DNA from 3 places in the Pseudoduganella sp. genome. Region 3 is predicted to be linked to each of the others. Evidence: predicted binding sites of a transcription regulator. Region 3 holds the regulator's gene; each other region holds the start of a gene.

Region 1 (9,724 bases), on a different contig from region 3:
GAAGGAGCTGCGGCGTGCGCTGGCGCTCGGTCAGCCCCGCGCGGAGCTGCTGCCGCCGCTGGTGCGTGCCCTGCTGGGCCAGGCGGCGCACCAGGGCGTGCTTGACGAACTGCAGGCGGAAGGGGCCAGTCCCGCCATCCTCGCCTGGCGCGGACACGCGCAAATGGGGTTGGGGAAACTGGACGATGCCGGACAGCTTTACGCCCAGGCCCTGCTCAAGGATGCGGGCCTGGTCGAGGCGCATCTGGGACAGGCCCGGCTCGCCCTGCTGCGCAGCGATGCCGACGCCGCCTCGGCCAGTGTGGAACGGGCCCTGGCGGCCGCTCCCCAGCACGTGGAAGCGCTGCGCTTCAAGGGCGACCTGCTGCGCACGGGCGGCAAGCCGGAGGCGGCCCTGCTGGCCTACCGCATGATACTGGCGCATGCACCGGGAAATGTGCAGGCCCACGCCGACATCGCCGCCACCCAGCTGCAGCTGGGCAAACCGGAACTGGCGCGCCAGCAGCTGGCACTGGCGCGCAAGCTGCAGCCGGGCAGCCCGGTCGTGCTGTATGCCCAGGCCCTGCTGGATTTCGCCGATGGCAAGCACAAAGCCGCCCTCGAACAGGTGCAGCTGGTACTGCGCGCCGCGCCAAGCCACATGCCGAGCTACCTGCTGGCCGCGACCATTGAACTGGCGATCGGGGCGGTCAGCCCGGCCCGCGCCCACGTCCAGCGTTATCGCCAGGCCATGCCCAACGAGCCGTACGCCATCCGCCTGCAGGCGCAATGCGACCTGCGCGAAGGCAAGGCCCAGGATGCGCTGGCCTTGCTGGAGCCGGTGCTGGCGGTCGGCTCGCAGGATGTGGACCTGATGGCGCTGGCCGGTGAAGCGGCGATGCGCCTTGGCAAGCACGAGCAGGCCGCGCGCTGGTTCGGCCAGGCCAGCAGCCTGGCGCCGGAATCGAGCATGCTGAACGCCGCCAGCGGCTTGAGCCTGCTGCACCAGGGCCTGGACGGACGCGCCATCGACGCGCTGGAACTGGCGGCGCGCAAGGATGGCGCGGCGTCGCGCGCCGGCGCGCTGCTGGTCATGACCCACCTGCGCGGGCGCCACTTCGACAAGGCGATGGCACAGATCCGCAGCATGGAGGCGCAGGGCGACAATCCGGCCGTCCAGAACCTGAAGGGCGGCGTGTTCCTGGTCAGCGGCGACCTGGCCGGGGCGCGCCAGGCCTTTGGCAAGGCGCTGGAAATCGATCCGGGCCACATGCCGGCGCTCGACAACCTGGTCGAACTCGACCTGATAGAAAAGAAGGTGCCGCAGGCGCGCCAGCGCTACCAGGCCGCCCTGGCCGCCAACCGCAACAGCCTGCCGTTGCTGATGGCCTTGGCGCGCCTGGAAGCGCGCGTCGGCAGCCTGCCCGCCGCGATCGACGTGCTGGAACGCGCCGCCAAGGCGCATCCGGATGCCATGGCGCCGGCCCAGGCGCTGGCCACGCTGTACCTGCGCAGCGGTGACGCCGCCAAGGCGCTGGCGCTGGCGCAGCGCATGCAAGGCCAGCAGGCGAACCAGGCGCCGGCGCTGGACCTGCTGGCGCAAGCGGCCTCGGCCGCAGGCAAGCATGCGATGGCGCTCGATGCCTTGCAGAAGCTGGCCGTGCTGCAATCCACCAATGCCGAACTGCAGGTCCGGATTGCGCGCCAGCACATGATCCTGCAACAGAAGCCGGCCGCCCTGCAGGCGGCGCGCAAGGCCATCGCCGTCGAGCCCAACCGCGAAGATGCGTTGGCGCTGGCCAGCGCGCTGCTGATCGATAGCCGCAATTTCGAGGACGCGCGCAAACTGGCGCGCCTGGCGCAGCAGCGCCAACCGGCGGCCGCCATCGGCTTCAAGCTGGAAGGCGATGCGCTGCTGGAAGAAGGCAAGCTGGCCGAGGCCGTGACCGTGTATGAGCGTGGCCTGGGCCTGCAGCGCAATGGTCCCATGGTGATTGCGCTGCACCGGGCCCTGCACGCGGCGGGCAAAAAGGAGGCCGCGCAGCAACGCATGCAGGATTGGCTGGCCCGGCAGCCGTCCGACCAGCCGACCCGCCTCTATTTCGCCAGCCACCTGATGCAGCAGGGCGACCATGCCGGCGCGCGGCGCGAGTATGAAAGCATCCTGCAGCGCGATCCGGAGAATGTGCTGGCCCTGAACGACCTGGCCTGGGCCCTGCTGCAGCTGAAAGACCCGGACGCCTTGCGGCCGGCGGAGCGGGCCTACAAGCTGGCGCCCACCAATCCCGCCGTGGCCGATACCTTGGCCTGGATCCTCACCGAGAGCGGCAAGCCGGCGCGCGCCCTGCCCTTGCTGAAAAAGGCACTGGAAACGGCGCCGACATCGGCCGACATCCGCCTGCACTATGCCCATGCACTGTTCCGCAGCGGCGACAAGCGCGCCGCGCGCAGCCAGTGCGAACAGCTGCTGGCGATCCAGGGTTTGCCCCAGCGCGCCGAGGTGGAAAGCCTGCTGGCGCGGCTGTGAGGCGTCGGCCGCCTTTACGCCCGTGCCAGCCGTGCCCGGGCTGCCGGGCTGGCCCGTTCCTTGCAGCATGGCTGGTATCCAACCACCGGAGCATGCCATGCCTACGATCCTCCTCCACGCCGCCGCCGCGCTGATGGCCTCGCTAGCCTTCAGCGGGGCGGCCCGCGCCACGCCCCTCGCCCCGTTCGTCCTGCGGACGCCGGGCATGGTGGAAATCAAGTACAGCGGCTACCTGGCGCGCAGCAGCGACCGCGGCACCAGCGGCATCCGCGAGGCCAGCTTTGCCGCCGGCTATATGACCAGCATCAGCGAACTGGGCAACCCTGGCAACCGGCTCTGGCACAGCGGCCAGGACAACCAGAGCATTTCCTTCATGATGTACGGCGCCGGCGACGCCATGTCGATCGCCGGGCCCGGCACCTTCGGCAACCAGGTGATGGGCACCGGTTGCACCAATGCGGCCTTCGGCTGCGATGGCAAGATCCACCTCGATTTCTACCTGGACAAACTGGTGGGCGGCACCAACCCGGGCTTTGGTTTTGGCGGCATCAAGGCGTCGCAGCGTGAGGGTTTTGACCGCCTGGGCGGGATCACCGACGGCGAACTGCTGATGCGCTGGGAGTTTGTGTCCGGCCTGCTGGGGGCTGCCGCCAGCGGACCGGACATCACGCTGTACCAGCACTTGAACGGCATGACGTCGCCCTCGTCCGGCTATGGCAGCTACCTGGCGAACTGCGTCAGCGGCGCCGCCTGCCAGTACTTCCGCTCCGGTTCGCAACAAGCCGGGGCCGACTTCTACGGCACCACCACCATGACGCAATTGCTGGCCCTGTCGGCATTCGGCCAGAATGGCTGGGTAACCCGCCTGTCCGACCCGGTTATCGCCCAGGTGGCGCTGGCCCAGCCATCGAGCGCCTGGCTGTTGCCGCTTGGCCTTGCCCTGCTGTCTGGCTTGCGGCGCCGTCAGCGGCCATCGTAACGGCCATCGTAACGGCCCGGGGCAAAGATGCGCTGGGGGTCGAGCGCGGCCTTGATGCGGGCCACGGTGCGCCAGTAGCTGTCGTCGCCGTTATCCAGGGCCGCCATCGATTGCGGCCCGACCCGGTACGGGATATAGCCTTCCCGCAGCAAGCGCTCGAAGGCCGCGCTATAACAGGCCTGCGCCCGTTCTGTCTCGTCCGCATCCTCCCGGTCGAAACAGACGGTCAGCACGCCACCGAGCGTACGCTCATTGATCATGCTGAAGGTGGTGAACAGGTCAAAGCGCTGCGCGGCAAACACCGGCGCCACCAGGCCGATCACGTGCAGCAGTTCGGCGCCGCGCAGCGGCAGCACAGGCGCCAGCCACATCATGCCGCAGCCGTCGCGGGCCGGATCCGCGCCCTGCGGGAAGGCCGGCGGCAGGCCGCCGCGCCGGCGCCAGTAGGCGCCGGCCAGGAAACGTCCGTCCGGCACCCCGCGGTTCATGTTCAGCAGCGAACGGCCGAGGTCCACTTGTGCCGCCAGGCGCTGTCCGGCGCGCCCGCTCCCGAGCAGGCGCGCCGCCGCACTGCCCCAGTCCAGCGCCCGGTCGTCGATGAAGCGCAGGCGGGCCAGCCCGCCGATGGCACGGCGCAGGGCACGCCGCGCGTCGGCCACCTGCGCCGGGCGTCCGTACAGTGCCGCTGAGACAGTCCAGGCGCCAATCCCGGCACCGCTGCGCAAGCGCTCGCGCAGGGCATCCGGCAGCGGCGGCCCTTGCGGCACTTCGGCGGCGGGAAAGACCATGCCACCGGACAGCACCCGCAGATCATTCCCGATATGCACCACGCTGCGCAGGGTTCCGTCCATGCGCAGCGGCCGCAACGCATCGACCACCGGCGCGATGCCGTTAAAGTGTTCGACGCTGGCCACCAGGTGGCTGACCATCTCGCTTTGCGGCATCAGCCACAGTCCCAGGCTGGTCACGATGCCAAAATTCGATTGCGTGAACAGGCCGTCGAGCCAGGGTCCCACGCCATACGGGTAGAGATAAGTGGTACGGGCCGCGCTGAAGTGGCCGAAACCAGTCTGCAGGGTCTCGCCGCTGGCCAGCACAAGACGCATGCCCGCCACGTGCAGCATGCGGTTGCCGTAAGGCGTGTGGCCGAAGCCGCGCTCGAGGATGTTGCCGACCAGGCTGGTATCGGGCCCGGCCCCGGTGCAGTCCATCCAGACCGGCGCCTGCTGCGCGCCCAGGTGGTTCGCCAGCTGGACCTGCGTCACGCCGGGTTCCAGTACGGCATAGGCCAGTTCGGTATCCAGTTGCAGAATGCGCCGCATGCCGCTCAGATCGACGATCACCTGCCCCGCACCGCTCGGGCAGGCATCGCCATAGCCCCAGTTGCGCCCGGTACTGAGGGGATAGAGCGGGATGGAGAATTCCGCCGCCGCGCGCACCACGCCAACCACCTCCGCATGGGACAGGGGCCGCAGCACGGCCAGTGGCCACACCGGATGGGCCGAAGTGCTGGCCGCGTAAGGCGCCAGCTGGTCGGCGTGCTGCAGCACGCGTTCCGGGCCCAGCAGCAGCTGCCATGCGGCCAGCGCCTCGTCAAGCGCCGCCACCATGTCAATTCCTTCCTTCGCGCAGGCGCACGGTGATACCGGCCTCGTCGGCTGGCGAAAAGAAGTAGGGATAGAAGGAACGCTCCTTGGCCGCCTCCATGCGGCCGCCATGCAGTGCGATCTGCTCCCGCATATGGTCCAGGTCCAGGCGCAGCAGCACGGCCGGGGCGCCGACCCGGTTGCAGTGGCGCTCCGGCGCCAGTTCATGGAAGCCCAGCATGCGCTTGTAGAACATGACGTGGCGCGGGTTCACCTCGATCACATAGTCGGTGCAGCCGTGCAGGTTGTGGGCATACACATAGGAAATGTGGATCAGTGCGGCAAAGACGCGCATATTGACATTGCGGTCGATGGCCAGGCGGGCCGGCTCGCACAGGCGGCGCCCCTGCTGGCGCAGGCCGCCCAGGATGTCGCCAAAGTTTTCATCGGCCGGCAGGCCGATCTGTGCGTCATCCAGGCAAAGCGACATGGTGGCCACCGTGTCGCCCTGGTTGTCGGCGGCCAGCGTGATGCGGTTGGGCAGGTGCGCGGCGTACGGCTCCACGTCATAGCCGCGCCAGCCGTACATCTTCTGCAGCAGCACGCTGGCGGCCTCGCGCTGGCCAGTCGAGTTTGCCAAGCGGATGTGGAACAGCTGCTCATCCAGCGGCTGCAAGGATTGCTGGTCCGGCGCCCGCTCATCGATCAACAGGGAAACAATAGTGTTTGGGTCCACGATGCGTCCTCCTATCGGAATACGGCTTGGACAGCCCGACCCGGCCGATGTTCCGCACGCGTCGGATTTCTTTTCACGGGCTGGCCGCCGCCCGGGCCACGGCACATGGCATGGATGCTGCTCGTATGGCTATGCCGGCAAACTCGCCGCATTCCACGGAGATTCCGCCATGAAAAAGATCTGCAAGCACCTGTTGGCAACGGCGACCGTCCTGGCCGCCACCTTTGCCAGCGTTCCCGCCCAGGCCAGCACGTTCGCGTCGGCCATCCTCGACATCAACAATTTCCGCCTGCTGCATTCCGGTGGCACCGCCTACAGCACGGCTGACTTCACGGTGCTGACCGGCACCAACGATGCCCACGCCACGGCCTCCCTGAACGGCGTGTTCGCCAATGGCGCGCAGTCGTTCGGCATCCTGAGCGGGATCCAGCCCAATGTGCCGCACCAGTGCGTCGGCGCGCCCTGCCCCGCGCTGCCGGAAAACAATTTCCTGCCCTTCCCCAGCCCGCCTCCGGTGCCAGGCACCTTCGGTTACGCCGACCAGGACCTGACGGGCGCCGCCATCACCATCGGCGCCGTCCCGGCCGGCGCCCACGCGCGCACCCGCGCCGACGCGTCGACGGCACTGAATGCGATCGCCTCCGGCAATTCGGATGTCGGTACCTCGACCACCTTCGCCTTCACGCTCGGCGCGGCCGATACGATGACCATCTCGTTCGATGGCACGCCGTATACCCAGGCCTTCGCCTCCGCCGGCTCCGGTCCGACCGCGAATGCCAACGCCCGCCTGTCGTGGTCCATCAATATCATTGACCTGGCCACCAATACCTCGGTCTTCAGCTATTCGCCGCCGGAGCTGAATGGCCTGAGCGCTGTAAGCCGCACCGACGGCTCGCCCGGCCTCACCACCTACGCCCCCGGCACGGCAGCCTTCCTGGCCGTCACACCGCTGCTGCTGGCCGGCACCACCTACCAGATCACGATCGAGCACAACACGCTGGCCAATGCCCTGCAGCAGGAACTGCCGGAGCCGGGCTCCATGGTGGTGCTGGCGGCCGGCATGCTGGCCATGTCCCTGGCCATGCGCCGCCGCCAGGCATAAAGCCCTTTGTTGACGGGCCTCAAAGGTCGGGCGGGTTGCACGTGCGCACAGGAAACCCGCCCATATAATCAAACCACCAGGCCCGACCACATGGAGCATCTGCGCATGGAGCACCTCTACAGCCAACTGCTATCCAGCTTGAAGGGTATCTGGAAACACCGGTGGGTGGGGTTCATTACCGCCTGGCTACTGGTGCTGGTGGGCTGGGCCAAAGTCTACTGGCTGCCGGACGAGTTCCAGTCGTCGGCGCGCGTCTTCGTCGATACGCAAAGCATCCTCAAGCCGCTGATGGTGGGCATGACCAGCGTGCCGAATGTGGAGCAGCAAGTGTCGATCATGAGCCGCACTCTGCTGAGCCGGCCGAACCTGGAACGCGTGCTGCGCATGGTCGACCTCGACGTCAAAGCCGTGACGCCGCGCGAAGTCGATGCGCAAGTCAACGAACTGCTGAAAACCATCCGCATCCAGGGGACCGGCACCTTCGATATCTACACCATCACCTATACCAATGCCAATCCGCGCCAGGTGCGCGATGTGGTGCAGGCCCTGCTGGCGATCTTTGTCGAAGGCAGTTTCAAAGGCAAGAAGGGCGACTCGGAGAAAGCGGTCCAGTTCATCGACGACCAGGTGCGCGGCTACGAGGACAAGCTGCTCAGCGCGGAGAACGCAGTCAAGGAATTCCGGCTCAAACACAATTACCTGCTGCCGCGCGAAGGCCAGGATTACGGCGGCAAGCTGCTGCAGGCCAGCGAAACGCTGGCCAATGCGCAACTGGAGCTGGCCGAGGCGGAACAGGCGCGCAAAGCAATCGAGGCGCAGTTTGGCGGCGACGAGCCAGTGCTGGCGGCGGGCGGCACGCCCGGCGAACAGTCCGACCTCGACAGCCGGATCAGCAGCCTGAACAAGAACCTTGACACCCTGCGGCTGCAATACACCGACCAGCATCCGGACGTCGTCTCCACGCTGCGCCTGATTGGCCAGCTGGAGGAAAAGCGGCGCCAGGACCGCTTGAAGCAGGCCGATGCGGGCGATGCGGCGCACCAGTACAGCCCGCTGTTCCAGCAAATGAAGGTGGCGCTCGCCGAAGCGGAAGCGCGCGTGGCGGCCCTGCGCGCCCGGGTCGAAGCGCTGCGCGAACGCCAGGTCCGGCTGCAGGAACAACGCAATGCCGTGCCCGAACTGGAATCGCAGCTGGGCCAGCTGACGCGCGACTACCAGGTGAACAAGGAAAACTACGAAAAGCTGATTGCGCGGCGCGAAGCGGCCAAGCTGTCGGGAGAACTGACAACGACCACGGAGATGATGAGCTTTAAGATCATCGACCCACCCACCATGCCGCAACGGCCCATCGGTCCCAACCGGGCCCTGTATTATAGCGCCGCGATGGCGCTCGGCCTGGTTGGCGGCTGCGCGGCCGCCCTCGGCCTGGCCGAACTGCGCCCGACTTTCCTCAGCCCGGCCGAACTGCGCGCCGCCACCGGCCTGCGCGTGCTCGGCACGATCGCCATGAACTGGACGGAAGAGGAGAAGCGCAAGCATTGGCGCGACCGCATTGGCTTTGGCGCCGGCAGCGCCTGCCTCTTCCTGAGCTATGCCGGGCTCATGGCATACACCCTGCTAATCCGCTAAACGGAGGGAACCATGCAACTGCCGCCCAGCTTGTTGGAACTGGCGCCCCCGGTCGAGAAGGGCTTTGTCGACATCAACCTGGTGCGCATGCGCCAGCGCGGCATGGTGACGCACGAAAGCGGCCGCACTTCGGTGGCGGAGGACTTCCGCATCATCAAACGCCACCTGCTGAACGACGCGCGCGCCAGCGGGGCCAAGGCGATCCCGAACGGCAACCTGGTCGTGGTCACCAGCGCCTTGCCGGGCGAAGGCAAAACCTTCTGCGCCATCAACCTGGCCATGAGCATCTCGATGGAGAAGGATGCGCGCGCCCTGCTGGTCGATGCGGATGTGGCCCGTCCGTCGGTGCTGAAGGTGCTGGGCCTGCAGGCCGAGCGCGGCCTGATGGATGTGCTGCTTGATGGCAGCGTGGAACTATCGGACGTCATCCTGCGCACCAATGTGCCATCGCTGACCTTGCTGCCGGCCGGCCCCGCCAGCCGCCATGCGACGGAATTGCTGGCCAGCCGCAACATGAGCCGCCTGCTGGAAGAGCTGGCCAACCGCTATCCCGACCGCATCATCATTTTTGACTCCCCGCCGCTGTTGCTGACGACCGAAGCCAGTGTGCTGGTGTCGCAAATGGGCCAGGTGGTGATGGTGGTGGAAGCCGAGACCACCACCCAGGCTGCCGTGCGCGACGCCCTGGCCCGTATCGAGCATTGCCGCAACCTGAGCCTGGTCTATAACAAGTCGCGCGCCTTCAGCGGCGCCGACTACTACGGCTACTACGAATGATGGACGGCGTCGCGATCGCAGCCTTGCTGCTCCTGTGCGCCTACATCCTGCACAAGGTCAGGCATATGCACTTGCTGGTCCATGCCCTGCGCGACGATACGCGCCAGGGCCAGGCGGTGCTGTTTCGCCAGCTGGAAGCGCTGCAAGGGCTGTACATCAGCCTCGGCCTGCGGCGCGCGCTGCCGTGGACGCGCGGCTGGGCCGCCTCGCCGGATTTCCTGCAGGAGCTGGCGGCGCATGCCCTGGATGAGAAGCCGCGCTGCGTGGTCGAATGCAGCAGCGGCATCTCGACCCTGGTACTGGCGCGCTGCATGCAGCTGAATGGCGCCGGCAAGGTGTACAGCCTGGAGCACGACCCCGTCTATGCGCGCCGCACGCGCCGCCTGCTGGAACAGCACGGGCTGGCCGC
Region 2 (9,724 bases), on a different contig from region 3:
TCAAACGCGCCGCCGACAGCTTACAGCGGCCGGCCTACCTGGCCGAAAACAAATCCGACCCGGCACGCGGCATCACCGCCGCCACCTGGGTCCTGCTCGGCCCGCGCGCCCGGCTCGGACGTTACGCCGGCTTGAAGGAACTGCCACCGGCACCGGGCGTACGGCCCTGGACCGACGACTACAGCAGCCTGCTCGGCATCATGAAGTGACCATCTGGTCGGATGTGATGATGTGCTCGCCCGGTTGCGGATGCAGCGCCGCCTCCAGCATGGCACGCGCAATACATTCCGCCGGGTTGATGCGCCAGGCGCGCGGCAGGAGTGGCCCGAGCACCGACAACAGCGCCTGCATCACCCGCTCCCCGGCCCGGAACTCCGCCCGCGCACCGCCGATCAGGCCCGGCCGCGCAATCACCAGCGAAGGAAAACCGAGCGAGCGCAAGCCGTGCTCCACCTCGCCCTTCACCCGGTTGTAGAAGATACCGGAACCCGCATCCGCGCCCAGCGCGGAGTTCAGCACAAATACCGGCGTACCATGCTGGCGCGCCAGCCGCGCCACCGCCATCGGATAACTGTAATCAACCTGGCGGAACGCCTCTTTGGAACCCGCCACCTTGATCGTCGTGCCCAGCGCGCAGATCACCGCATCGGCCTGCCACCACGGCTCCATGGTCGGCAACTGGTCGAAATCCACCACCGGCGCCGTCAACTTGGGATGCGGCGGCAAGCGCCGCCGCGCCGGCGCCACCACCGCGCTGACTTGATCCGATGCCAATGCCTGGCGCAGCACCTCGCTGCCCACCAGGCCCGTCGCGCCCACGATCAGTAGTTTCATGGTTTGATATCCATATAAGCCGTCGCCAGCAAACGCGCCCACAGCGCACAGCCCTTGGCGGACGGATGATAGCCATCCTCCGCCGACAACGACGGATCGCCACGCGTATCGAGCACAATCGGCACATGGCACAGCCAGTCATGCCTTTGCGCCAAGGCCGCCAAACCACGATCCAGCGCCGCCGCCTTCAAGCCCAACACCCAGCGCAAAGGATGCGGCAAGGTCGGAAACTCCTGCATCGGCGGCACACCCGACAGCAGCACGACGCGCGGCTGGCAGCGCGCACGCAAGTGCTCCAGCAAGGCCAGCATATCCGCCTGCCAGTCGCCAACCCGGCGGAAAGCCACCGCATCATTCACACCAAACGCCACCAGCAGCACATCAACCGGCGCCGGCGGCACCTGCCCCACCAGCTGCGCCAGCGCATCGCGCACCGTAGCACCATTGCGTCCGCACGCACGCCACTGGACCGGACGCCCCGTGCGCCCAGCCACCTCGCAGGCAAACTGCGCCGTAATCGCCTCCTCCTGCCGCGCCACGCCCACGCCAGCCACCGGCGACTCGCCAATTCCCAGCACTTGCAGGGGGATGCCAGGCGAAGCCGCCAACATCAAGCCAGACCGCGCCCCCGGCGCCTCCGGCATGCGCGGCGTGCGGGCCCGCGTGCGCCTCCCTTGCAGCAATAACAGCGGCAACAAAGGCACAGCGACTAATTCGGGCAGGATGTTTTTCATTTAACGAAAATCACGCTATTTACTGTCGAAAAATTTTACACCAGGCACATATTTTGATTGGAACACGGCAAGCAGCTCCATAAAAATCAACCACTTAGGAATGTTGGCCCGGAAATTGCTTTCAGTAATGTATAATTACTCACAGATAATTTCTATTGCCAATAATGAAAGCCATCACCGCAATCCTTCTGGCCGCCGCACCAGTTTTCGCGACTGCCGGCCCATACGCCATTTACGCAGGCAAGAACGTCGACCTGCACCAGGAAACCAAGGTTACCGGCAATGTTGCCGCAGGTGGTAACCTGAACATCAATTACAAGGCACAAGTCGCCGGCAACGTCACCGCCACTGGCAAAGTCAACGTTGAACAAGGCGCCAAGGTCGTTGGCGACGTCGTCTCTGCCGACAAAGTACACCTGAAATACGAATCCACCGTCACCGGCAAGGTCGAAACCAGCACCAAGGAAAAAGTTGCCGTCACCCTGGAGCAAGCCTCCAAGGTGGGCAACGTCGTCCACAACAGCGGCACCACCGTGGACGTCAAATGGGGTGCAAACCCTGGCAAAGACATCATCGCACCGGTCACCGCCCCATCGCTGGACGTACTCCCGGGGGCCACCCCGTTCACCGTTGGCACGAACGCCTTCGACCTCGGCGCTTACACCACCGGCTCCCTGGCCCAAGGCAAGTACGGCAAAGTCAACCTCGGCACCGATTCGACCCTGACCCTGACTGCCGGCTCCTACTACTTCGACTCGCTGGACATTGGCGGCTTCGGCAAGCTGATCTTCGACCTGAAGGGCGGCGCGATCAACATCTTCGTGCTGAACAACATCAAGATCGGCCAGGATTTCGAATTCGACACGATCAACGGCAGCGCCGCCAGCATCTACACCGAAACCCGCGGCAATTACGACCTCGGCATTAACGGTGAATGGTACGGCACCCTGTTCGGCTCCGGCGACAAGAGCAACCTGCACTTCAACCAGAACGCCACCCTGGGCGGCACGTTCCTGGCGCGCCAGAACATCCAGCTGGACATTTACAGCACGCTGGTCGGCCTGCCGAGCAGCCCGGACAAGGACGCCAGCGGCAAAGTCCCGCTGCCAGGCACCCTGCCCCTGCTGGGCCTCGGCCTGCTGGCACTGGCCACGCTGCGCCGCCGTCAATAAAGAACGGGGCGCCCTGCAACGGGCGCCAAAAACCGGTGCCAAAAACCGGTGCCAGGTCTGTCATTCGGACACCCGAACACATAGTTTGATATTTCTCAATACGCGGAAATCGTCGATTTCCCGTCTTGAGAAATATCAAAGAAATGGTTTGGATGTCCGAATGACAGACCTGGCACCGGTTTTTTAATGGCCTGCCCTGCAGGAATCGAACCTGCGACCCTCGGCTTAGAAGGCCGATGCTCTATCCAACTGAGCTAAGGGCAGCGACGCGGGTCCAGCAGAATTCTGGACCGCAAAATGAAAAGCGGGTTGTCCTTAGACAACCCGCTCGAGATGTTCCTGGTCGGAGTACAAGGATTCGAACCTTGGACCCCCTGCTCCCAAAGCAGGTGCGCTACCGGGCTGCGCTACACTCCGATGAACGAATAATACCCCCGCCAAGGGGTATCCGTCAATGTCACGCAGGCAACTTTTATGCCGCCAGCGCAGTTTCCACTTTATCGGCGATGCGGCGCGCCATCGATTGCGCTTTGTCGGCGTCGCGCGCTTCCACCATGACGCGGATCAGGGGCTCAGTACCGGAGGCGCGAATCAGCACGCGGCCAGTGTCGCCCAGCTCAGCTTCGACCTTCTCCTTTTCCGCGACCATGGCGGCGTTCTTTTGCCAGTCGAAGCCGGCTGGTACGCGTACGTTGATCAGCGTTTGCGGGAACAGCGTTACTTCGCCGGCGATCTGGGCCAGGGTCTTGCCGTTGCGCTTGAGCGCGGACAGCACCTGCAGCGCGGAGATGATGCCGTCGCCGGTGCTGTGCTTGTCGAGCGCGAGCAGGTGGCCGCTGCCTTCGCCGCCCAGGATCCAGCCCTTTTCTTGCATCACTTCCAGCACGTAGCGGTCGCCAACCTTGGCGCGGGCGAAGCCGACGCCTTTCTGCTTGAGGGCGACTTCCACCGCCATATTCGTCATCAGGGTGCCGACGGCGCCGGCCAAGCCGCCATTGGCCAGGCGGTCCATCACCATCACGTACAGCAGCTCGTCGCCGTTGTACAGGCGGCCGGCGGCGTCGCACATGATCAGGCGGTCGGCGTCGCCGTCCAGTGCGATGCCGAGGTCGGCCTTGTGCTCGAGCACGGCGGCGGACATGGCTTTTGGCGCAGTGGCGCCGTGCCCTTCGTTAATGTTGAGCCCGGTCGGCTTGTTGCCGATGGCGATCACTTCGGCGCCCAGTTCGTGGAACACGTGCGGGGCGATGTTGTAGGCGGCGCCGTGGGCGCAGTCGACCACGACCTTCAGGCCGCGCAGGTCGAGCTCGTTGGGGAAGGTGCTCTTGCAGAACTCGATGTAGCGGCCCTGGGCGTCTTCCAGGCGCTTGGCGCGGCCCAGCTTGTCGGGCGCGACGCAGTCCATCGGCTGGTCGATCTGGGCTTCGATGTCGAGCTCAACGGCGTCGGGCAGCTTGGTGCCCTGGTCGGAGAAGAACTTGATGCCATTGTCCTGGAACGGGTTGTGCGATGCCGAAATCACCACCCCGGCCTGCAGGCGCAGCGCGCGGGTCAGGTAGGCGATGGCGGGGGTCGGCATCGGGCCGGCCAGCATCACGTCCACGCCGGCGGCGGCAAAGCCGGCTTCCAGCGCGGCTTCCAGCATATAGCCGGAAATACGGGTGTCCTTGCCGATCAGGACGGTGGGACGGGCGGTGCCCGTGGTGGCCGCTTTGGCCAGCACTTTGCCTGCGGCGTAGCCAAGTCGCATGACGAAATCGGGGGTGATCGGCGCCTGGCCTACCAGTCCACGGATACCATCCGTACCGAAATATTTGCGTGCCATTTTGTGTTCTCTTCCTTGTTCTCTTAATGAGCCGCCTGCCACACTTTGAGTGCGTCCACGGTCTCCGCGACATCGTGCACCCGGACAATCTGGGCGCCGTGCGCAACTGCTGCCAATGCGCCGCCGATACTGCCGGCCAGGCGCTGCTCTACGGGTTTGCCGGTGACGGCGCCGATCATCGATTTGCGCGACAGGCCAGCCAGCAGCGGTACGCCAAGTTCGGCCACCATCTGCTTGCCTGCCTTCAGCAGCGCATAATTGTGTTCGACCGTTTTGCCGAAGCCGAAGCCGGGGTCGATCCACAGGCGCTCTTTGTCGATGCCTGCCGCCGTCATTACGGCAATGCGCTCGGCCAGGAAATCGGTGACTTCGCGCACGACGTCATTGTACTCTGGCTGGGACTGCATTGTTGTTGGATTGTTAAGCATGTGCATTACGCACAACGCACAATCGCTGTCTTTTACGGCTTCGATGGCGCCGGGGGCGCGGAAGCCGTTGATGTCGTTGATCATGTCGACGCCGGCCAGCACGGCTTCGAGCATGACTTCGGGCTTGTAGGTGTCGACGCTGATGGCTTTGCCGCAGTCGCGCAGGGCGAAAATCACCGGCATGACGCGGCGCAGCTCTTCATCCAGGGGAACTGGCGGGGCGCCCGGGCGGCTGCTTTCGCCGCCGATGTCGATGATGTCGGCGCCGTCGCGGATCATTTGCTCGGCGTGGGTGATGGCGTAGTCCAGCGCGGCGAACTGGCCGCCGTCGCTGAAGGAGTCGGGCGTGGCGTTGAGGATGCCCATCACCAGCGCGCGGCTAGCCGGGAAATTGAAGCGGCCAAACTTGTGTTGAGGCATATGGTGTTGGCAAATAAATGGGGTACGTCCCCATTTTTTGGAAAAAAAAAGGTGAGGACGAATCCTCACCTTTTATTGGTTCTGGTCAATCAGGCTGGGGCGGTGGCGTTCGGGTTCGGGTTGGAGCCCGAGCCGCCGTCGGCGCCTGGCTGTTTGCGGATGGTGGTGCCGGCCTTCGGTGGGCGTGGTTCCTGGCCTGCCATGATGTCGTTGACCTGGTCGGCGTCGATGGTTTCCCATTCCAGCAGGGCCTTGGTCATCACTTCGACCTTGTCGCGGTTTTCTTCCAGCAGCTTGCGCGCCAGGGCGTACTGGGTGTCGAGGATGGTGCGGATTTCCGCGTCCACCTTCTGCTGGGTCGCTTCCGAGATGGTCTTGTTGGCGCCGCCCAGCCAGCCGTCGTTCTGGCTGTCTTCGTACACCATTACGCCCAGCGCGTCGGACATGCCGTACTTGGTGACCATGGCACGGGCCAGCTTGGTGGCGCGGGCGAAGTCGTTCGAGGCGCCGGTCGACATCTGGCCGACGAAGATCTCTTCCGCGATGCGGCCGCCGAACAGGATGGAAATCTCTTCCAGCATCTTGTCTTTGTAGCCCGAAATATTGTCGTGCTCAGGCAGCTGCCAGGTCAGGCCCAGGGCCCAGCCGCGCGGCATGATGGTGACTTTGTGCACCGGGTCGGCCTTCGGCAGCAGCTTGGCCACGACGGCGTGGCCGGACTCGTGGTAGGCGGTGTTGCGGCGCTCTTCTTCGCGGATCACCATGGACTTGCGTTCCGGGCCCATGAAGATCTTGTCCTTCGCGTCTTCGAAGTCGATCATGTCGACCAGGCGCTTGTTGCGGCGCGCGGCGAACAGGGCGGCTTCGTTGACCAGGTTGGCCAGGTCGGCGCCGGAGAAGCCCGGGGTGCCGCGGGCCAGGATGTCGGCCTTGACGTCGGTGCTGATCGGTACCTTGCGCATGTGCACGTTCAGGATCTGTTCGCGGCCGCGGATATCCGGCAGGCCCACGGAGACCTGGCGGTCGAAACGGCCCGGACGCAGCAGTGCCTTGTCCAGCACGTCGGCGCGGTTGGTGGCGGCGATCACGATCACGCCGGAGGAGGCTTCGAAGCCGTCCATCTCGACCAGCAGCTGGTTCAGCGTCTGTTCGCGTTCGTCGTTGCCGCCGCCCATGCCGGCGCCGCGGTGGCGGCCGACGGCGTCGATCTCGTCGATGAAGATGATGCACGGCGAGTGCTTCTTGGCGTTCTCGAACATGTCGCGCACGCGGCTGGCGCCGACGCCGACGAACATTTCAACGAAGTCCGAACCGGAAATCGAGAAGAACGGCACCTTGGCTTCGCCCGCAATGGCGCGCGCCAGCAGGGTTTTACCGGTACCTGGAGGGCCGACCATCAGCACGCCGCGTGGAATACGGCCGCCCAGTTTCTGGAACTTGGTCGGGTCTTTCAGGAAGTCGACGATCTCGGTCACTTCCTCTTTGGCTTCGTCGCAACCGGCCACGTCGGCGAAGGTCACGGTGTTATTGGTTTCGTCCAGCATGCGCGCCTTCGATTTGCCGAAGGAGAACGCGCCGCCCTTGCCGCCGCCCTGCATCTGGCGCATGAAGAAGATCCATACGCCGATCAGCAGCAGCATCGGGAACCAGGAGACAAAGACCTGTTGCAGGATGCCCGGCTCTTCCGGCGGCTTCACGTCGAAGCGCACGCCGTTGTCGCGCAGGTCGCCGATCAGGCCGCGGTCCAGGAAGGTGGAGGTGGTGCGGACTTTGCTGTCGTCGATACGGGTAGCGGTGATCGAGCTGCCCTCGATCGTGACGTCTTTCACCCGCTTCGCTTTGACCTCATCCAGCAGATCGGAATAAACGATAGGCTTGACGCCGCCGGCCATGCTGTGGCTGTCAAATTGTTTAAACAGCATAAATAACAGCAAGGCCACAACGACCCAGATAGCCGATTTAGAAAACATGTTATTCACGAAAACTCCTTGGATGCGCGGGCGCACCAGTTACCTGTAGCAGAAATCCGATTTTACTCGTTAAACCCGGGCCGTGCTACAAACCAGCCCAATGGTGCATACTCCTGCGCCGGATATGTGGGTTTTTCCGGTCAAATCAAGAGTAAAAATGCCAATTATTCCACGGGATTTTTCAATCCGCGACCCAGCAGGAAGATTTCCGACGATTTATCGCGGCTGGCTTTGGGCTTTTTCTGCACCACGGTCTTGAATTCACGGCGGAATTTTTCGACGATCTGGCTGAATCCCAGGTCCTTGAAGCATTTCACCAAAAGCGCGCCGCCCGGTTTCATATGGTGCTGGCTGAAATCAATGGCGATATCAATAAGATCTTCCATGCGGGCCGCGTCGGCCACCGAGATACCGGACAGGTTGGGTGCCATATCGGACAAGACAAGGTCCGCCTTGCGGCCCTGCAGCACCCCGGCCAGCTGGTCCAGCACCTCCTGCTCGCGGAAGTCGCCCTGGATGAAGTGCATGTCGGCGATCGGTTCCATCGGCAGGATATCCAGGCCGATCATGGTGCCGTGGATGCCGCCGCCCTCTTTCCCCGCCAGCTTGCGGCGCACGTATTGGCCCCAGGAGCCGGGGGTGCAGCCCAGGTCGACGATCACCTGGCCGGGCTTGACCAGCTTTTCGTCTTCGTCGATCTCTTTCAGCTTGTAGGCGGCACGGGCGCGGAAGCCGTCCTTCTGGGCCGCTTTCACGTACGGATCGTTAATATGGTCGTGCAACCAGTTTTTGTTTAATTTGTTCTTAGCCATTAGCGTAGAATACTGCCTTTAAGAGAACCTATCCAAAAATAACTATGCTGAACCTTACTCCTGCCGAACGCAGCGTCCTGCGCGCCGAAGCCCATGGCCTGAAACCAATCGTCATGGTCGGCGAATCCGGCCTGACCCCTTCCGTCATGAAGGAGATCGAGCTGGGCCTGGACTCCCACGGCCTGATCAAGGTGCGCGTTTTCGGCGATGACCGCGAAGCCCGCATCGAAATGTACGAAACCATCTGCGAGAAGACTGGCGCCGCGCCGGTGCAGCACATCGGCAAGCTGCTGGTGCTGTACCGCCCGAAAGTCGATGCCGAGAAGTCCGGCTCCAGCAAGGCTGGCAAGGGCATGCGCATGGTGACCATCGTCAAGCCTAGCGCCTCCGGCACCAAGAAGCCGACTGTCAAGAAAGTACTGCTGAAGGGTAATGAACGTGTTACCGCCGGCGGCACCATCAAGCGCGTCAAGAAGAAGGTCGGCACCAAGAAATCTGTTGCCTGAAAAATGGGGACGTACCCCATTTAAAAAGAAGGGGGGCATCCCCCTTTTTTTACGCCTGTTTCCAGAGCAGCCAGCCTGCCAGCAGGCTTTGCACCAGGTAAATGGTGCTTGAAATGCCGTGCAGCTTGCCAAAGCTGCCGTCATTGGCGGCCTTGGCCGCTGCCATCAGCGGCTGCAGGCCGAAGTGGCTGGCCACCGTGCACATCACCATCGCCACCACGATCAGCAGCACTGTGCGGCGGCGCTTGGGCGTCCAGGCGCGGGTGCCGAAGAACAGCAGCACGCCCATGGCGGCGCCGCAGCCCAGCGACAGCAAGGCCATCGAATGGAACATGCTGCCGGCAATCTGGCCCGCCAGCTGGCGGTCGAGGGTGGCGAACAGCGTCGGGGCTACCAGGTAGCCCACCGCCCACAGGCTGCCGGCCCACAGGGCGGCCACCAGCAGGCGGACTTTATCCAGCGCCATCAAACGTAGCGGACTTCGAGGATTTCGTATTCGCGCGGGCCGGACGGGGCCTGCACTTCCACCACGTCGCCGGCATACTTGCCGATCAGGGCGCGGGCGATTGGGGAGGTGACGGAGACTTTGCTCATCTTCAGGTCGGCTTCATCGGTGCCGACGATCTGGTAGCTCACCTTCTGGCCCGATTCCAGGTCTTCCAGGTCCACGGTGGAGGCGAACACCACGCGGCCTTCCGCGTCCAGGGTGGTCGGGTCGACGATCTGCGCCGAGCTCAGTTTGCCTTCCAGTTCCGCGATACGGCCTTCGACGAAGGCCTGGCGCTCCTTGGCGGCATCGTATTCAGCGTTTTCGGACAGGTCGCCGTGCGAACGCGCTTCGGCGATGGCATCGATGACAATGCGGCGCTCCTTGGTCTTGAGCTGGTGCAGCTCTTCTTTCAGGAGTTCGGCGCCGTATTTGGTGAGTGGAACGGAATTCATATCTGTCTCTTGTTAAATTGCTAAAAAACACAGAGCCCGCGCCATGCTTCAGCGCGGGCTCTGTGGTTATATTGTCAAGCG
Region 3 (9,724 bases):
GCAGGCATTCTTCGCCGTTGAACCGCCGCTACCGCAGTTCGCTGCGCTGGGCGCAGGCTTTGTGCTGGCCTGGTGCTGGTGGTCGCTGGCGGTCCATCGCTGGCGCATCTGGGCGAGGGCTAAGGGCATGTCGGCGGCAGAGGTGCAGCGCTATGGCGAGGCGGCGCGGCTATTGTGGCCGCGCGGGCATTTTTTTGAACGTACTGAATGGGAGAGATGGACTATGCAAACGAGTCCGATGAAGGCTTTTGGCATCGCGACATTGGCGGCACTGGCCTGGTTCACAGGCGTGGTGCTACTGCTGGGCGGCGCCGAGCCTTCACCGGCTGCACATATTGCGGTCGTGGCGCTGCCCTTTATCCTGTGCGGCGCTTTGCAGTACCTGCTTAGCCGCACGGCGCAGCTGACGCGCTTGCGGCGCGGGATCCAGGTGATCGTGGCGGCCTTGCTTGCGCCGACCATCGCCACTTCGGTCCTCTGGTTTGTCATGGTCTTTGTTTTCGGACGCGCAGAGTAACGCCGTGCCGACCATCCTTTCGCATCCTGCCGTGCCGCTGGCGCTTGGCCTGGCGCTTGGCCGGGGGCGGATCTCGCGCAGGCTGCTGGCCGTCGGCATGCTGGCATCCATCGTGCCCGACCTTGACGTTGTCGCTTTCCGGCTTGGCATCGATTATGCGCACCAGTTCGGCCATCGCGGCGCGTCGCATTCGTTGGCGTTTGCCCTGGCGCTGGGCGCCCTGGCTGCGCTGGCCGCGCCGTGGCTGCGGGCGAAGCGCTGGGTCGCCATGGCTTTCGTGGCACTGGCCTGCGTATCGCATCCGCTGCTGGACATGCTGACCACCGGAGGACTGGGCGCGGCGCTGTGGTGGCCGCTCAGCGAGCAAAGGCTTTTCTTCCCGCTGCAGGTGATCCGGGTTTCACCGCTGACGCTGGAGACCTTCTTCGGGCCGCGCGGCCTGGTGGTGCTCCGCTCCGAGCTGCTGTGGGTCTGGCTGCCCTGCCTTGCGACGATGCTGGCCGCCTATGCACTGCGGACACGCCCACCGGCTTTCCACGCCACTCCGCACGGCGTCTTCCAGCCCATCGACAAGGCGCGCGAGGCGACCATTTACGGCGCCACGTTTGTGCTGCTTGTGGCCTGGCATATCGCCGGCGACGGCCGGCTGCTTGGCTCGATAGGAGTGATCGCGGTGATGGGCATGGTGCGCTACTTCCAGCTGCGCCGCAGCGGCCCGGACGGCGCGCCTATCGTGGCGCTGCACGCCGGCGCACTGCTGTTCGCCAATCCAGGCTTCAGGAAATCCGTGGAGCGCATCCCGCTGGCCGCGATCGAGCAAGTGAAAATCTACGGGCCGCACGGCAACCGCTACTACCGCTTCCTGCTGGCGCAGCGCGAGGCGCTGACACTGGCCTTGCTGCAGCATCGCGCTGCGGAGGATGCGGTGGCGAACTTCCTCCAGCAGGCCTTGCCGGGCAAGGTCGTCATTGCGCCGGCGCCCGCCACGTTCTTCGAGCAGGTGCGCGGGGACGCTTAGAGCGTCAGCTTGGTCTCGAACTTGGAGCAGTTCATGGCGAACAGGCTCTTCACGTTGACGACGTTGTGGTGCGAGGTGAATTCACGCCGGGTGAAGTTGCTGTACTCCTCCATCGATTCCACCGTGACGATCAGGTGGAAGTCGAATTCGCCCGCCACTTCGTAGCAGGACATCACTTCCGGCTGCAGCCGCATGCGCTGTTCGAACTGCTTGAGGATATCGGTATTCTGCTTTTCCAGTTCGATCGAGACGAACACCGTCAGCGGGCGTCCTGCCAGCACGCGGTCCACCAGCGCCACGGCCTTCACCAGCACGCCATCGGCGCGCAGCTTCTCGATGCGGCGCTGGCAGGTGGCGACGGAAGAATGCACGCGCTCCGCGATTTCGCGCAGGGGCGTGCTGGCATCGTCTTGCAGGATATTGAGGATGCCGCGGTCGATCCGGTCCAGCTCCCTCATGCCAGGTGGCGCAGCGGGTGCGCCCAGGCCGGCCAGCAAGGCTCGAAGAAGCGCGCCACCATCTCCGGCGTGACCTCGGCCAGCGTGGCGGGATTCCAGCGCGGCTGGTTGTCCTTGTCGATCACCAGCGCGCGCACGCCTTCGAAGATCTCGCCATGCTCGAAGTTGCGGCGCACCAGGTTGCGCTCCATGCGCAGGCAGTCGGCCACGTTCAGCGCGGCGCCGCGCCTGAGCAGCTCGTGCGTCACGCACATCATCAGCGGCGAGCGCAGCTCCATGGCTTTCAGCGACTTCTGCGCAAACGGGCTGCTGTCGCCGCGCAGCGATTCCATGATGGCGGGCACGCTGCCGGCGGCGAAATGGCGATCGATCAGGGCGCGCTGCTTTTCCAGTTCGCTGTCGCCGGCAAAGGCATTGTGCGGGCCGGCGAACACCGCGATCGCATCGCGCAGCGATGTGCCGGGCGTGGACTCGACCAGAGCGGTCAGCGCGGCCAGTTCCGTCTCCGGCACGAAGTAGTCGGCCAGGTCGAGGTAGAGCGCGTCGGCGGCGCCCACGGTCAGGCCGGTCAGGCCCAGCCACATGCCCAGCTGGCCCGGCGCATGCGACAGGAAATGGCTGCCGCCCACGTCCGGGAACAGGCCGATATTCACTTCCGGCATGGCCATCTTGGTACGGCCGGTGACAATGCGCACGCCACAGTCCGGGCCGCCCTGGGCAATGCCCATGCCGCCGCCCATCACCACGCCATCCATCAGCGCCACATAAGACTTGGGGTAGAAATGGATCAAATGGTTCAGCGCATATTCTTCGGTGAAGAAGTCTTCCAGCAGCGCGCTGCCGCCTTGCGGATTGGCACGGCCCACGTCGTGGAAGAAGCGGATGTCGCCGCCGGCGCACAGCGCGCGTTCGCTGCTGCTGCGCACCACCACGGCCGCCACGGCGGGATCGTCGCGCCAGGCCAGCAGGGCCTGCGTCATCGCGCGCACCATGTCGAGGGACAGCGAGTTGAGGGCTTTGGGTCGGTCCAGCGTGATGAAGCCGGTGCCGTTCGTGATCTGGGTGTGGACGTATTCGCTCATGCAAATATTTTAACGCACGACGGGCGCAAAAAAGGGCGCCAATTGCGCCCTTTGGTGTGCTTACACGGCCAGTCCTTTACATGGCGGTGGGTGGTGCTTCGTACGTGTCCGGGAAGTGCTTAATGGCCGCATGGTTATGGTTCTGCACACGGTCTTTGTACTTCATGACCTGGCGATCCAGTTTATCGATCAGGGTGTCGATGGCGGCGTAGAGGTCTTGCGACAGGCTTTCGACGTATACAGTTTTGCCAGACATGCGCAGGTTGATTTCCGCTTTCTGGCGTTTCTCTTTCTCGGTGAGGTTATCTACAGTCAGGATGACAGCAATATCGATTACTTGATCGAAATGGCGCTTGACTCGTTCCAGCTTGTTCTGCACGTATTCGCGGATGGCTGGGGTCACTTCGACATGATGTCCACTGATGGTGAGATTCATACACACTCCTAAAGATGATGTCGCTCTCGAGTTCGTGCACGCCATGGCGCACAGAGGAACCCATGCACTACAAAGATTTGCGGAGGCTTACCGGAGGGATTTTCAACGCTTCTCGATATTTGGCAACAGTCCGTCGCGCAATCACCATGCCTTGTTCTCCCAGCATGTCCGCAATCTTACTGTCGGATAAAGGATTTTTAGGGTCTTCTGCTCCTGTCAATTGCACAATCAGCGCCCGTATCGCAGTCGAGGAAGCCTCACCCCCGGCTTCGGTCGCGACGTGGCTGCCAAAGAAATATTTCAACTCAAACATGCCATGCGGGGTGAGCATATATTTTTGAGTTGTAACACGGGAAATAGTGCTCTCGTGTAGTCCCAGTGTATCAGCTATTTCACGCAACACAAGGGGGCGCATCGCCACCGCGCCGTGGCTGAAAAAATTCTTTTGTCGTTCTACTATCGCTTCCGCCACGCGCAGGATGGTGTCGAAGCGCTGGCGCATATTTTTGATCAGCCACTTGGCTTCCTGCAGCTGGCCGTTCATCTGCGATTCGCTCTTGCCCTGCTTGAGCAGGTTGGCGTACAGCGCGTTCACGCGCAGGCGCGGCACCACGTCGTTGTTCAGGGATACCACCCAGCCGCCGCGGCCCTTCTTCACGATCACGTCCGGCACCACATAGTCCGATTCGCCGCAGTCGAACTCGGCGCCCGGGTGCGGGTTGCACTGGCGGATCACGGCCTGCGCCTCGCGCAAGTCTTCATCGTCGCAGTCGAGCGCTTTCTTCAGCTTGGTGAACTCGCGCTGCGCGAACCAGGCCAGGTGCTTTTCGACAATGGTCAGGGCCATGCGGCGCGTCACCAGCGGCACGCCGGGCATGCGCTTGATTTGCAGCGCCAGGCACTCGGACGCATTGCGCGCGCCCACGCCGGGCGGGTCGAAGCTTTGCAGCAGCACCAGGGTGCAGCGCAGGTCGTCCAGTTCGATTTCCAGCTCGGGCGGCAGGCGCTCGAGGATTTCTTCCAGCGGCTCTTCCAGGTAGCCGTTTTCGTCCAGCGCGTCGATCACCATCTCCATCAGGGCGCGGTCGCGCGGCTCCTGCACGGTGACGCGCATCTGTTCCAGCAGGTGTTCGCGCAGGGTGCAGCCGGAAGCTTCCAGCTGCGGGCGGCTGTCTTCGTCGTCGGCCGACTTGCTGCCGGCGCTGGCGCTCCAGTCGGTGTCGTCGCTGCCGTTGCCGATGCTGTCGCCGTCGCCGGCTTCGTATGCATCGCCTTCGGCGGCGGCGGCGGGGCCATCCGCGCCATCCGGGGCCGGGGCCTCCGGCGTGGCCACGGCATCGTTGCCGGCGCCCTGGCTGATGGCGCCATCGGCCAGCAGGCGCACCGAGTGGTCGAGCGGATCGTCCAGGCGCTCCAGCATCGGGTTGTCGCTGAGCAGCTGCTCCAGTTCCTGGTGCAGCTCCAGCGTCGATAGCTGCAACAGGCGGATCGACTGCTGCAGCTGCGGCGTCAGCGCCAGGTGTTGCGAGGTTCGCAGTTGCAGTGTCTGTTTCATGGCCTTCGCTTACATGCGGAAGTGTTCGCCGAGGTAGACCCGGCGCACGGATTCGTTGGCGATGATATCGTCCGGTCGGCCCGAGGCCAGCACGGCGCCCTGGTTAATGATGTAGGCGCGGTCGCAAATACCAAGGGTCTCACGCACATTATGGTCGGTGATCAGGACACCGATATTGCGCTCCTTCAGGAAACGTACGATACGTTGGATTTCGATCACGGCGATCGGGTCGACGCCGGCAAACGGTTCGTCCAGCAGCACGAAGCGCGGGTTGGTGGCCAGGGCACGCGCGATCTCCACCCGGCGCCGCTCGCCGCCCGAGAGCGACAGGGCCTGGTTTTCGCGCAGCTTTTCAATCTGCAAGTCAGCCAGCAGGGCTTCCAGGCGCTGGTCGATGTCGGCCTTGCTCAATGGCTTGCCGTCGACCTGCTGGATTTCCAGCACGGCGCGGATGTTCTCCTCCACCGTCAGCTTGCGGAACACCGATGCTTCCTGCGGCAGGTAGGAAATGCCCAGGGTGGCGCGCTTGTGGATCGGCAGGCTGGAAACGTCGGTGCCGCCAATGTCGATGGTGCCGGCGTCGGACGCCACCAGGCCCACGATCATATAGAAGGAGGTGGTCTTGCCGGCACCGTTCGGGCCCAGCAGGCCGACCACTTCGCCGCAATCGACTTGCAGCGACACGTCGTGCACCACCTGGCGCTTGCCGTAGGATTTCTGGAGGCCGCGCACGACCAGCGTGCTGGCGCAGGTATTCGCTTCCATGCTTATTTTTTCTCTTGCGTTGCAGGCGGGGTTGCCGGAGGTTCGGTGCGCGAAGGCTGGATCACCATGGTGCCGCGGCCGCCGCCCGGCTTGCTTTCGCCGGTGGCGCTGTTGCGCACGCTGAAGAACTCCTTGCGGCTGTCGTAGGAGATGAATTCGCCCTGCACTTCGTCGTTCTGCTTGCCGCCTTCAATGCGGCGGATCGAGGCCTTGCTGAACATCTTCACCATCTCGGCCTGCTCGTCGTACTCGATGCGTTCAGCATCGCCTTCCACCCACAGGTCGCCGGCGCCGTCGCGCTTCTGGCGGAAAGTGGCTTTCTTGCCTTCGCCGAACAGGGTGACGTGCTTGTAGCCTTCCGGCGTCTGCTTGACGAAGGCGCGCTGCGCCGTCATCGCCAGCGTGCCGCGCGTCAGCGTCACGCCCCCGGACAGGATGGTGACCTGCTTGACGTCGTCGATATCGAGCGCGCCATAGCTGATGTTCATCGGTTTGTAGGAGTCGGCCTTTTCCGCCAACGCCGGGGCCGCGAGCCCCAGCAGCAGGGCTGCCGACAACAGTAATCGTTTCATAGTCTTTCCTTGTTTATTGTGCCCGCGGCGGCAGCACCAGCGTGCCGTTGCCTTCCAGGTGTATCTGGCGCGTCGCATTGTTGGCGCGCATGCTGTTCGCGGTGGCGACCGAGTCGCCCAGTTTCATTTTCACCGGCCGGTCGGTTTCCATGCGGTCTTCGTCCGGGAAGATCACCAGCTTCTCCGTGGCCAGGTGCAGCGACTGCGCCTGCGGCGAGGCCGCGCGGTCGATGCTGACCTTGCCGTTCAGGGTGATACGGCTGTTGGCCTCGTCCACCCGCGCCGTATTCGCCAGCATGTCCAGCGGCGGCGTCTCACCCGACAGGCTGCGCACGCGCGGCTTGTCGATCTCCGACGAATCGTCGATCGGGCGGTGGGTCAGCTTGTCGCCGGCGATGATGTAGCTCGGCTTGCCCTCCTTCGACATGCGCACGAAGGAGAAGTTCTCGATGATGTAATCCGGCTCATTCAGGCGCATATCGGCCTGCATGTCCTCGTCCGCGCGGTTCATCAGCTCCAGCAGGTAGAAGCTGCCAAGCGCCGCCACCAGCACCAGGATCATGCCGATGGAAAGGCGGAAGCGGTGGGCGATCCTCTGGTTACGCATGCTCCGCCCCGATCAAGCCAGGAACTGCGCCATCACGCGCTCGTAATTGCCGGTGGCGCGCAGCACGAATTCGCACGCCTCGCGCACGGCGCCGCGGCCGCCGGCCGCTTCGGTGATGTAATGGGCGCGCGCATGCACTTCCGGGCGGCCGTTCGGCACGCTCACGGCAAAGCCGGCGCGGCTCAAGATCGGCAGGTCGACCACGTCGTCGCCGATGAAGGCGACCTGCTCTTCGGTGATGCCGATCTGCTCCAGCATCGCCTTGAACGGGGTCAGCTTGTCGTGCCCGCCCTGGTGCACGTATTCGATGCCAAGGTCCTTGGCGCGCGCCAGCACGATCGGCGTGCGCCGCGCGGAAATGATGGCGGTCTTGATGCCCGCTTCCTGCAGCAGCTTGATGCCCAGGCCGTCGTGCACATTGAAGGTCTTGACCTGCTCGCCTTCGGCGCCGTAGGTCAGGCTGCCGTCGGTCAGCACGCCGTCCACGTCGAAGATGAACAGGCGCACCTTGGCGGCGCGGGCGACGAGTTCTTCGTGTGACAGGGCCATCAGATCACCTTGGCGCGCGTCAGGTCGTGGATATGCAGGGCGCCCACCAGCACGCCGGCATCGTCCACCACCAGCATCTGGTTGATGCGGAATTCTTCCATCACCGCCACCGCGTCCACCGCCAGCCGGTCGGGGCCGATGGTGCGCGGGTTCAGGTGCATCACGTCCTTGATGACCACCTTGGTGAAGTCCTGCACTTTCTCGATCATGCGGCGCAGGTCGCCGTCGGTGAAGACGCCGACCGGCTTGTGGTCGGCATCGACGATGGCGGTCATGCCCATGCCCTTCTGCGTGATTTCCAGCAGCGCGTCCGGCAGGCGGGTCTCCAGGCCCACGGCCGGAACCGCGGCGTCCTTGCGCATGATGTCGCGCACATGGGTCAGCAGGCGGCGGCCCAGGGCGCCGCCCGGGTGCGAACGGGCGAAATCTTCTTCCTTGAAGCCGCGCAGCTCCAGCAGCGCGACGGCAATGGCGTCGCCCAGCGCCAGCGTGACGGTGGTGGAGGCCGTCGGCGCCAGGTTCATCGGGCAGGCTTCCTTGGCCACCGAGACGTCCAGGTGCACGTCGGCGATCTTGGCCAGGCTCGATTGCGGCTTGCCGGTCATGGCGATCACGTGGCCGCCCATGCGCTTGACCACCGGCAGGATGGCCATCAGCTCGGACGCTTCGCCGGAATAGGAAATGGCGATCACTACGTCTTCCGGGGTCACCATGCCCAGGTCGCCGTGCGCCGCTTCGGCCGGGTGCACGAACAGGGCCGGGGTGCCGGTCGAGGCCAGGGTGGCGGCGATTTTCTTGCCGATATGGCCAGACTTGCCAATGCCGGAGACCACCACCCGCCCTTTGCATTGCAGCAACAGGGACACGGCTTGCCCTACGGTTTCGTCCGTTGCCAGGCGCGCATGCAGGGCGGCCAGGGCATCGGTTTCGATCTGCAGGGCTTCGCGCGCCAGTTCCAGGGCACGCGTTGCGGTCTTGGCATCAAAAGATTTCAGCATTGTTTTTTCATGGGTTACACTCATGCCCGAAGTATAGCCGAATTAGATAAGCAAAAAACTTGCCAGACATAACAAACAACGGATGTTCTCCCCCCTCGAGCTGACACTTCTCCTCCTTGGCAGCGCCGTCCTCGGCGTGGTCGCCTTCCGTATGATGCACCTGCCGCCGATGCTGGGTTACCTGGCCGTCGGCATCCTGCTCGGCCCCCATGCCATGGGCCTGGCCGAGCAAAGCCATGCCACCGAACTGCTGGGCGAATTCGGCGTGGTGTTCCTGATGTTCTCGATCGGGCTCGAGTTTTCCCTGCCCAAGCTGATGGCCATGCGCTCGATCGTGTTCGGCCTGGGCATGGCGCAGGTGGTGCTGACCATTGCCGCCACCATGCTGTTCGGCTGGCTGATCCACTTCGTGCTGCCACCCTCGGTGCAGCTGGGCTGGCAGGCCTCGTTCGCGCTGGGCGGCGCGCTGGCCATGTCGTCCACCGCCATCGTGGTGAAAATGCTCACGGAACGGCTGGAGCTGGAAAGCGACCACGGGCGCAAGATCATCGGCATCCTGCTGTTCCAGGACTTGGCGGTGGTGCCGCTGCTGATCCTGATCCCGGCGCTGGCGCAGAACCCGGCCGACCTGCCGCGCACGCTGGGGCTGGCCAGCCTGAAGGCGGCCGTGGTGCTGCTGCTGCTGCTGGTGGTCGGCCAGAAGGTGATGCGCAAATGGTTCACCATCGTGGTCATGCGCCGCTCGCAGGAGCTGTTCATGCTCAACCTGCTGCTGGTGACCCTGGGCGCGGCCTGGATCACCGAGCGGGCCGGCCTGTCCCTGGCGCTGGGCGCCTTCGTGGCGGGGATGCTGATTTCCGAGACCGAGTACAAGCACCAGGTGGAGGAGGACATCAAGCCGTTCCGCGACGTGCTGCTGGGCCTGTTCTTCATCACCGTCGGCATGCTGCTCAATGTGCGCATCGTGTTCGAGAACTGGTGGCTGGTCCTGGTGCTGCTGGCCGGCCCGGTGCTGCTCAAATTCGCCCTTATCGCCGGTCTGGCGCGCCTGTTCGGCTCCTCCACGTCGACCGCCATGCGCACCGGCCTGGCGCTGGCGCAGGCCGGCGAATTCGGCTTCGTGCTGCTGAATGTGGTGGGCGGCATGAAGCTGGTCGACCCGTTCGT

What was found. Region 3 encodes sigma-54, which starts transcription at its own class of promoters, with help from an activator protein. Its sites were predicted from a motif close to TGGCANGNAANCTGCTTT; they were not measured.
Positions count from the first base shown of each region.
Region 1: ACE3TQ_RS04385 (EDSAP-1 family PEP-CTERM protein) is a predicted target of sigma-54. The motif match lies at 5,914-5,931, and genes of this name have one in related genera.
Region 2: ACE3TQ_RS22615 (PEP-CTERM sorting domain-containing protein) is a predicted target of sigma-54. The motif match lies at 1,673-1,690, and genes of this name have one in related genera.

Region 1 covers NZ_JAYSCO010000006.1:17,849-27,572, reverse strand. The annotation lists gene prsT (XrtA/PEP-CTERM system TPR-repeat protein PrsT) at 1-2,506, shown strand, start outside; gene ACE3TQ_RS04400 (hypothetical protein) at 2,604-3,485, shown strand; gene ACE3TQ_RS04395 (FAD-binding oxidoreductase) at 3,470-5,095, opposite strand; gene ACE3TQ_RS04390 (long-chain N-acyl amino acid synthase) at 5,097-5,807, opposite strand; gene ACE3TQ_RS04385 (EDSAP-1 family PEP-CTERM protein) at 5,977-6,909, shown strand; gene ACE3TQ_RS04380 (XrtA system polysaccharide chain length determinant) at 7,000-8,538, shown strand; gene ACE3TQ_RS04375 (XrtA-associated tyrosine autokinase) at 8,551-9,315, shown strand; gene ACE3TQ_RS04370 (class I SAM-dependent methyltransferase) at 9,312-9,724, shown strand, end outside.
Region 2 covers NZ_JAYSCO010000065.1:2,359-12,082, reverse strand. The annotation lists gene ACE3TQ_RS22630 (spermidine synthase) at 1-209, shown strand, start outside; gene ACE3TQ_RS22625 (NAD(P)H-binding protein) at 199-834, opposite strand; gene ACE3TQ_RS22620 (SGNH/GDSL hydrolase family protein) at 831-1,568, opposite strand; gene ACE3TQ_RS22615 (PEP-CTERM sorting domain-containing protein) at 1,733-2,740, shown strand; tRNA gene ACE3TQ_RS22610 (tRNA-Arg) at 2,928-3,004, opposite strand; tRNA gene ACE3TQ_RS22605 (tRNA-Pro) at 3,081-3,157, opposite strand; gene glmM (phosphoglucosamine mutase) at 3,213-4,565, opposite strand; gene folP (dihydropteroate synthase) at 4,589-5,413, opposite strand; gene ftsH (ATP-dependent zinc metalloprotease FtsH) at 5,503-7,392, opposite strand; gene ACE3TQ_RS22585 (RlmE family RNA methyltransferase) at 7,548-8,195, opposite strand; gene yhbY (ribosome assembly RNA-binding protein YhbY) at 8,240-8,701, shown strand; gene ACE3TQ_RS22575 (DUF4149 domain-containing protein) at 8,751-9,167, opposite strand; gene greA (transcription elongation factor GreA) at 9,167-9,643, opposite strand.
Region 3 covers NZ_JAYSCO010000009.1:21,425-31,148, forward strand. The annotation lists gene ACE3TQ_RS06380 (hypothetical protein) at 1-517, shown strand, start outside; gene ACE3TQ_RS06385 (metal-dependent hydrolase) at 522-1,535, shown strand; gene ACE3TQ_RS06390 (Lrp/AsnC family transcriptional regulator) at 1,532-1,993, opposite strand; gene ACE3TQ_RS06395 (enoyl-CoA hydratase/isomerase family protein) at 1,990-3,075, opposite strand; gene hpf (ribosome hibernation-promoting factor, HPF/YfiA family) at 3,152-3,511, opposite strand; gene ACE3TQ_RS06405 (RNA polymerase factor sigma-54) at 3,579-5,066, opposite strand; gene lptB (LPS export ABC transporter ATP-binding protein) at 5,076-5,831, opposite strand; gene lptA (lipopolysaccharide transport periplasmic protein LptA) at 5,834-6,403, opposite strand; gene lptC (LPS export ABC transporter periplasmic protein LptC) at 6,417-7,010, opposite strand; gene ACE3TQ_RS06425 (KdsC family phosphatase) at 7,023-7,559, opposite strand; gene ACE3TQ_RS06430 (SIS domain-containing protein) at 7,559-8,581, opposite strand; gene ACE3TQ_RS06435 (cation:proton antiporter) at 8,640-9,724, shown strand, end outside.